2 regions of the Eubacterium sp. BL-380-WT-2B genome follow, and region 2 is predicted to be linked to the other one. Evidence: predicted binding sites of a transcription regulator. Region 2 holds the regulator's gene; the other holds the start of a gene.
What was found. The regulator HrcA, encoded in region 2, represses chaperone genes, less so after heat shock. The targets are predictions, from matches to a motif close to TGTTAGCACTCNNNNNNNNNGAGTGCTAACA.
Positions count from the first base shown of each region.

Region 1: the regulator HrcA is predicted to act here: its motif matches at 2,153-2,183, upstream of FYJ53_RS01455 (Hsp20/alpha crystallin family protein).

Region 1 covers NZ_VUMP01000001.1:326,536-330,964, reverse strand. The annotation lists gene FYJ53_RS01465 (type 1 glutamine amidotransferase domain-containing protein) at 1-138, opposite strand, end outside; gene FYJ53_RS01460 (diguanylate cyclase domain-containing protein) at 140-1,990, opposite strand; gene FYJ53_RS01455 (Hsp20/alpha crystallin family protein) at 2,312-2,734, shown strand; gene FYJ53_RS01450 (dihydroorotate dehydrogenase) at 2,920-3,828, opposite strand; gene FYJ53_RS01445 (dihydroorotate dehydrogenase electron transfer subunit) at 3,825-4,429, opposite strand, start outside.
Region 2 covers NZ_VUMP01000002.1:295,244-299,672, reverse strand. The annotation lists gene dnaK (molecular chaperone DnaK) at 1-734, opposite strand, end outside; gene grpE (nucleotide exchange factor GrpE) at 840-1,415, opposite strand; gene hrcA (heat-inducible transcriptional repressor HrcA) at 1,424-2,458, opposite strand; gene hemW (radical SAM family heme chaperone HemW) at 2,635-3,786, opposite strand; gene FYJ53_RS04385 (tyrosine-protein phosphatase) at 3,906-4,429, shown strand, end outside.

The DNA of each region.
Region 1 (4,429 bases), on a different contig from region 2:
TCCAATATAGGTCTTACCCTTTTCCTCACCCACCACATCGACAGTCACGCCTTCTTCCTCGCGGAGGCGGTGTACCGGATACCATAATTCCAGATCTTCAAAGTCGTCGCTGATCAGCGCAATAATTTTTTTGGACATTTCAAAACGCTCCTTTTCGTGTATTGTTATCATTATTACCCAAAGCATCCCCTATGGACGCGTCATAAACCTTAACATTGTTTTTTCCGTGATCCTTCATATAGTAGAGCGCCTCATCGGCCATGCTGTAAAGCATCTCAAAGGCACTGTTCCTGAAGGAATAGGCAAGCCCGACACTGACAGAGACCTCGATTTGGCCGCTGTTTCTTTCATAGCAGCGGTTCATGGCCCGGCAGAGGGCTCTGGCTGCCTGAACAGGCTTGTCTCTACAGGCTTTGACATCTTTCACAAAGACCAGAAACTCATCGCCGCCCAAACGGCCTAAAACAGCCTCTTCGCCAAAGCAGGCGGTCATTTCCCGGGCGAGATCCTCCAGCACCTCATCGCCGCCCTGGTGGCCCAGGGTATCGTTGACAGTTTTAAAGTGGTCCAGATCCACAACCATCATGGCGCCTTCCTCATCCCCACGCTCCTGCAGATAAGTGTTCACCAGCTCCTCAAAGGTCGTGCGGTTATACAGCCCGGTGAGAGCGTCCCGGTGCGCCTGGTTGATCAATGCTTCTTTTTCGCATTGCTCAGCGTTGATATTGATGATTTTGCCAATGGCCCGCATGGGCTGGTTATGCTTATCAAAAATGATCATGCTGGTAGCGCGCACCCACTCCTCATTCCCGGAAGGCACTGTGGTTTTGTATTCCACCTCATAGCGCGCCTCCTCCGGCGGACGGCGTTTTATCAGACCCGCAAAACAACGGGCGCTCTCATCAATATCCAGCCTTTTGCTCAGGATTGTGGAAAAAAAGTGGTCAACCTGTGATTTACCGCCAAAGGTATGGGCAAACTGCTCGGATACCACTATGCTGTCCTCACGGTAGTCATACTCAAAAATAAATTCCTTGGACATCTCTGACAGAATACGGTAGCGCTCATAGTTTAAGAGCATCTGCTGGTTGCGCTGCATACGGATATACATGGTCATACCGACCACCGCGGCCAGCACAAGCCCGATGCCCAGGGCCGCCACAATGCTCTCAGTGGGGTTGGCTTTGATAAAGCTCTCCAGGGTAACCTGCTGGTTATTTTTGTTAAAATATTTCATGTACAGTTCGGTGGCGTAGTTGGGGTTTTGCTCATTGATGGCTGCTGTGGCTGTATTGATGCCGCTGACCACCTCAGTATTGCCCTTAGTGACCGCGAAATAATAAGGCCGCCCGTCAAACCGCGCGACAATGCGCTCATCGTCGCCCATGGCGACGTCCGGCCCCAGCAGGGCGTCCACCCCGCCGGACTTCAAAGCTGCCTGCATGGCCTCATCGCTGTCGTACTCAACGATACTCAGGGTAATCCCATTGGCGCGGCAAAATTCATTCAGGGCCTGTATTCTTCGGGTCGCGGTTTTGCGTGCCCCTACTTTCATGTTGTTAAAGGTCGAATAGTTGGTCGCGTTGACATCCTCATTGTCTTTTAACACCGATAAGGTGGAGTAGCTGTAGCCGCAATTATACTCTGGAAAATCATAATCCTCGGCCAGCTGCGGTGTGTACACCATACCGCCCATAATGTCAATCCGGCCGTTTTTCAGGTCCTCCATCATTTTTAACAGGCTCTCATCGCTGCTGTCTCCGGTGATGAACTCATACTCCCAGCCTGTATATTTTGCAATTTCTTCTAAAAACTCGTAAGTATAGCCTGAATGGTTTCCCGCAGAGTCGGTGGATGAAAACCCAGTCTGTTCGGGAAATGCAACCCGGATGATCTTCTTTTCTTCTGCCTGTACCCGAGAGGTTGTCAGGCAGAAAACAAGACACAGTGCCAGGCCCATACTCCATATTTGTATTGTGTGCTTTTTCACTTTTCCCTCCCCGACTTCTTTGTTCTCACTTTAGTATTACTCCTTATTATATACTGATACAACCAAATATACAATTTTTTTGTGAAGGGTTTTCTGTCAAACCAATTTTACGCCGTCATTTCTGGTATTTCGGGAGGCCTGTAAGCTTAAATCTTCCTAAAATTTTAGCACTCACCGCTTGACAGTGCTAACAATCCGACCTATAATATACTCGTAAACAAAGTTAAGCGAAGTCCCTTGAAAAAGGAACCGAACTCAATGGTTATAAAGGTTTATCACTTCATAAATCATGAAAACTAAAATGCAAAGGAGGAATGCCTTATGTTGTTGATGCCTAGAGATCGTTTCGGTTTTAATTTGTTTGATGATATGTTTAATGACCCGTTTTTCAAAAAAGCAGAGTCACCTGCTCTCATGAAAACAGATATTCAGGAAAAGGATGGCAAGTACATTCTGGATATGGACCTGCCGGGCTTTGGCAAGGAAAATATCAAAGCGGACCTTGAAAATGGCTACCTGACCATTACCGCTTCCAGAGATGAGTCGAAGGAAGAAAAGGATGAAAAAGGCAACCTGGTCCATCAGGAACGCTACACTGGCCAGTGCTCAAGAAGCTTCTACGTTGGCGACAACGTAAAAGAAGAAGACATCAAAGCCGGCTATAAGGATGGTATTCTCCATCTGGAATTCCCGAAAAACGAAACCAAGCAAGTAGAACAGAAAAAATACATTGCGATTGAATAAATCATAGATTATCCCTTATCGGATCATTCCGATATTCATTTTATTACTCCCCCGTAATCACAAAGCCGCGCTCACTCCCCTGAGCGCGGCTTTTGTGTTCTGATCTAAAAAAACACCTCCCGAAATCCTGAAAACCCATTCGATCTGGGTTTTCGGGATATTTGGGAGGTGTTTTCAGTTTTAATTTACAATAAAATACCGCGCACCTCATCAATGTTTACCAGGCTCTCGGCCTGGCAGTAGGCTTCTAAGCCCTCGATGATTTTAACCGGCGACTTGGGGTCAATGAAGTTCATGGTTCCCACCTGCACACAGGCCGCGCCAACCATGATAAACTCAAGGGCGTCTTCCCAGGTGCTGACGCCGCCCATGGCCATGACCGGCACGTCCACTGCCTTGCAGACCTGATGGGTCATGCGCAGTGCGATGGGCTTGACCGCCGGGCCGGACAGCCCGGCGTAGGTGTTGTCAAACACGATCTTCTTCTTCTTGTAATCAACGGCCATGGCCTGAATGGTGTTGATGAGCGAGATACCGCAGGCGCCGGATTCCTCACAGGCCAGGGCGATCTCCGCGATGTTTTCCACATTCGGGGACAGTTTGACCATGACGGGCGCTTTGGAGACAGCCACTACCTTGCGGGTGATATCCGCCGCCATTTCTGCCTTGATGCCGTAGGCCATACCGCCTGCCTTGACATTGGGACAGGAAATGTTCAGCTCAACCAGCTGGGCGTTGATGGCGTTGATGCGCTCTATGGCTTCCAGGTAGGAGGCTTCATCCTTTCCGCCCACGTTGACCACAGTGACGGTGTCGATCCCCTTGAGGTGGGGCCACTCATTTTCGATAAAAGCGTCCACGCCGGGGTTCTCAAGGCCAATGCTGTTGATCATGCCCGCTGGGGTCTCCCACAGGCGCATTCCGGTATTTCCCGGACGCGGCTCCAGGGTCAGGCCCTTGGTGCACAGGCCGCCCAGCTCTGCCAGATCATAGTATTCCTCAAACTCCCGGCCGAAGCCAAAGGTGCCAGACGCGGTGAGAACCGGGTTTTTAAAAACAATATCGTTAAATTTCGTTTCTAACGCTTTACTCATAGGGCTGCCACCTCTCTGGTAAACACTGGCCCGTCCTTACAGACCTTCTTATTGCCTTCACTGGTCTCGCAGGTGCAGCCCAGACAGGCGCCGATGCCGCAGGCCATATGCGCCTCCAGCGACACGTAAACCGGGTTTTCGGCCGGGACAATGTCACACAGGCTCTTCATCATGATTTCCGGGCCACAGGTAAAGAATACCTCGCCGGAACGGGCTTCTACCCGGTGGGTGATGATGCCGCCGATATCCACGACCACTTCATCGGCCACTGCGTCAAATTCCTCCACACAGTAGGCAGTGTCGCGGTAGCCCAGGTAAACACGCAGGCTGCGGTCCGGGTGTTTTTTCTTGAAGTCGCGGCACACATAGTATAGGGGCGCGACACCAATGCCGCCGCCCACCACCACCAGGTCAGCGTCCACATCCGGGAAGCCCTTGCCGTACGGGCCCTGTAATTCCACAGTGTCGTCCTTTTCCAGTTTTGACAAAAGCTGGGTGCCCTTGCCTACAATCTGATACAGGAAGGTGAGCACACCGTTTTCGTAATTATGGACGGAGATGGGCCGTGACAGCAGCGGGTCCTTATCCCAGGCTCTCAGCA
Region 2 (4,429 bases):
TCGATTTTAGCTTTTTCAGCAGCTTCTTTCAAACGCTGTAACGCCATTTTATCAGATTTCAGGTCGATACCGTGGGATTTTTTGAATTCATCCGCCATCCAGTCAATGACCTTGTTGTCAAAGTCGTCGCCGCCAAGGTTGTTGTTCCCGTTGGTCGCCTTAACTTCGAAAACGCCGTCGCCTAATTCCAGGATGGATACGTCGAAGGTACCGCCGCCAAGGTCATAAACCATAATTTTCTGGTTGTCTGCCTTGTCAAGACCATAAGCCAGTGAAGCAGCGGTTGGTTCGTTGATGATACGCAGTACATCTAAGCCGGCAATTTTACCAGCATCCTTGGTTGCCTGTCTCTGAGCATCGCTGAAGTAAGCAGGTACCGTGATAACAGCCTTGGTAACTGTTTCGCCAAGGTAGGCTTCTGCGTCTGATTTTAATTTCTGCAGGATCATTGCAGAGATTTCCTGCGGTGTATAGCTCTTATCGTCGATGGTTACCTTATAGTCAGTCCCCATGTGTCTCTTGATGGAAGCGACTGTACGGTCCGGATTGGTGACAGCCTGACGTTTAGCTACCTGGCCGACCAGTCTTTCACCGTCTTTGGTGAATGCGACAACGGACGGCGTTGTACGGTTCCCTTCTGCATTTGGGATAACAACCGGTTCGCCACCTTCCAAAACAGCTACGCAAGAGTTTGTAGTACCTAAGTCAATACCAATAATTTTTTCTTTACCCATAATATATGTCCTCCTATTGATTCGAAAGTTTGTTTTCCAGATTTAATTGCCGACCGGATGGCCGGACTTTGCGTCGTTTCCAAAACGCCGACGCCATGCGTTTTTTTACTTCTGATTAACCTTAACCATTGCGGGTCTTATGACCTTGTCCTTAAAAGTGTAGCCCTTCTGGAAAACCTCCAGAACAACCTGATCATCTTTTTCAGGATCTTCTCCAACAGCAACGCCGTGGTGGAAGTTCGGATCAAAGGCAGTGCCCACGCAGTCAATTTCCTGCAGGCCTTCCTCATTCAGAACACCGATTAACTGCTTGAAAACCATCTGGACACCCTCGCGGTATTTATCCGCATTGTCATCATCGGCTGCCGCTTCGGCGCGGTCCAGGTTGTCAAGCACTGGTAAAAGCTTTGTGACAAAGCCTTCAAGAGCAAACTGGTAAATGTCGGTCTTTTCCTTCTGCGTTCTTTTTTTATAGTTTTCAAAATCCGCCTGAAGGCGCATAAGACGCTCCATCGCTGCTTCCTCAGCTTTGGCCGCTTCATTTACCGATTTTTCAACATCCTCAACAGCTTCCTCTGCTGCCTGTTCTTCTGTTGTCTGTTCCTCTGCTGCCTGCTTCTCCGTAGCTTTTTCCTTAACGGTTTCGTCTACGTTTTGTTCCATCTTTTCTTCCTTAGCCATTTAACCACCTATTTCATTAATAATTTTGTTAAGTTTGTGTTCAGTTCATTTCTTATATAATCAAGAACCGAGGAGACATTGTCATAATTCATCCTCGTTGGTCCTATGACCCCAAAAGCACCTACGGTCTTTCCTTCCAGCTCGTAGGTTGTTGTAATAATACTGAATTCCTTCAGATTCTCATTATCATTTTCATCCCCGATGCTGATGTTAATCACCTGACTGGTGTCATCATTTGAAAGGATACCCGCCAGCAGCGGTTTCTCCTCAATCACATTGACCAGGTGACGGATTTTTTCCACATCACTGAATTCAGGATAATTGAAAAGATTTGTCAGACCCATGGAGTGGATGTCTGAAGCCTCTTCCATCAAAGTATCCCTTAATACCGGAAGAATTTCCCGGAGCAAATTGCTTTCGTCCGGAGACAATTCCTGAATCTGATCAACCAGCTCCATATTAATTTCCTGGAAGGAAATATTTTTGAGGAAGCTGTTTAAGACATTACTCAGTTTCAGAGCCAAAGCGGTGTCAATTTCCTGCGAAAGGGTCATTTCAATGTTCTTTGCCATCCCTTCATAGGTGACCACAATGAGTAAAACCCGTTCCTTAATTAAAGGAACAATCTGTACGTGCTTGCAGTTAAAGCAGGAAACCCGCGGCGACAGCACAACAGAGGTGTAGTTTGTCAGCTGGGACAGCACCTTTGCCGTGTGGTTCATGGTGTTATCCAGCTCCCTTGTTATTTTAAGATACCCATTATGGATGTCATTTCTCACAACCTTAGCTAATTTTTGAATTTGCATGATCTCATCGACATAATAGCGGTATGCCAGCTGAGTCGGAATTCTTCCAGATGAGGTGTGCGGCTGCATTAAAAAGCCCAGGTCTTCGAGATCAGCCATTTCGTTCCGGATGGTCGCAGGGCTGATGCCAAGGTTATAACGCTTTGACAAGGTCCGGGACCCTACCGGTTCGGCGGTATTGATGTAATCCTTAATGATTACCTCCAATATCTTCTTCTTTCTCTCTTTCAAGTCCATTTTGTTCACCTCTTTATTAGCACTCGTTACATGTGAGTGCTAATATCTTGACTATAATATACCACCAGGGTCTTACTTTGTCAATAGATTTCTATAAGATAAATGTCAAGTTTTTAAGATTTAAACATTATTTAAGCAAGGCCGTCCACGACGTATTCCACCACAGCAGACCCACTCTAAACAAAGGCTACAAACACCTGATTCGCCAGGTCCTGCCCCTTTGGGGTAAGCCGGATCACCTGATCCTCACGCGTGAGAAGGCCCCGCTCTACAAGGCTTCCGATTTCCTCAAAATCCTCAAAAAAACTACTGCCAAACAGTTCCCGGTAATCCGCATCATCCACACCGCACATGCGCCGCAGGCCCAGAAACATAAAGTCGCCCTTTTTCTCCTGGGCGTCCAGAGTATGCGCCTCGAGCACCGGGGCTTTTCCCTGCGTGACCAGAGCGCAGTAGTCTTCCATATCCATCACATTGGTTCGGCGCTCTTCCTTGTAATAGGAGGCTGCCCCCAGTCCAAAGCCCACATAGGGCTTCATCACCCAGTACAGGCTGTTGTGACGGCTTTCCCAGCCATTTCTCGCAAAGTTTGACAGCTCATACTGCTCAAAGCCGTTCTCAGCCAGACCATCAATGATGGCGTGCTGCATCTGCCGTTCAAGCCCCTCGTCCGGCAGCGGCAGCTTTCCCTGGCGGTACAGCGTGTCAAAGGCTGTTCCCTCCTCGATTTTCAGGCTGTAGCAGGAAATATGCTTTATGGGCGCAAAGGCGGTAAGCCGGTCAATATCCTGCCGCACATCCTCCAGGGTCTGCCCCGGCAGGCCGAACATCAAATCCGCTGAGATATTCTCAAATCCCGCGCCTACCAGCAAATCAAGAGACGCCACGAAATCCGCGTAGGTGTGGATACGCCCCAGAGCCTTCAGCCCCCTGTCGCTTGTGGTCTGGAGACCCATGCTCACACGGTTGAGGCCCATGCTGCGGTAAGCCCGGCATTTCGCATCGGTCAGGGTTCCAGGGTTCGCCTCAATGGTCGCCTCAATGGCCGCCTCAATGGCCGCCTCTGGCAGCTTAAAGCACTCACGGATACAGTCCATGACCTTTCCGATATAACCGGCCGCCACATAGGAGGGCGTGCCCCCGCCAAAATAAACCGTTCCCGCGGGCAGCCTGCCATGCTCAGCCGCGAAGGCCTTTATCTCAAGGCAGACCGCGTCAAAATAGCGCCCGGCCTCAGCCTCGCCAAGACCTGCCCATGAGGGAAAGTCACAGTAACGGCACTTCTGCCGGCAGAAGGGGACATGCACATAAATTCCGACATTTTCCATTAAAACGCTCCTTTTTATAAAATATGATGAAAAAACAAATTGTCACCGGGACAAATTTAAGTCTTTATGTTACAATATATTCTATATAATAAAGTAGAAAGAGTCAAAGGAGTGAACATATGAAAAAATTTGTAGGCATTGGGGCGCTTATTGCCGCGGCTGCCGCAGTCCCATATCTGATTCATAAAAAACGCCAGAAAAAGCTTCATGCAGAAGATTTTAGCCAGAACGACAGCCTCCCGCTTCCAGAGAAAAACCCCTGGGAAACCGATTTTAAGGACGAAGACCACCTGATCTTCTGTGACGAGTCCAACCTGGGCAAGCGGCTGATCCAGCTGGAAAATTCCATCAATATCCGCGATATCGGCGGCTATACCGGCCTGGACGGACGCAGGACAAAATGGCGCAAGGTGATCCGCAGCGAGGAGCTGGCCCACCTTTCCGATAAGGATGTGGAATACTTTGAGGAACTCGGCCTCAAGCATGTCTTTGACTTCAGGGACGCGCCTAAAGCCAAGGCCATGCCGGACAAGCTGCCCTCCACCGCAGATTACAAAAACATTCCGGTGCTCAAAAATATTCCCTTCAGCCACAACGAGATCGACTTTACAGCCCCTGACGGCATTGATGCGTTCATGCGCAA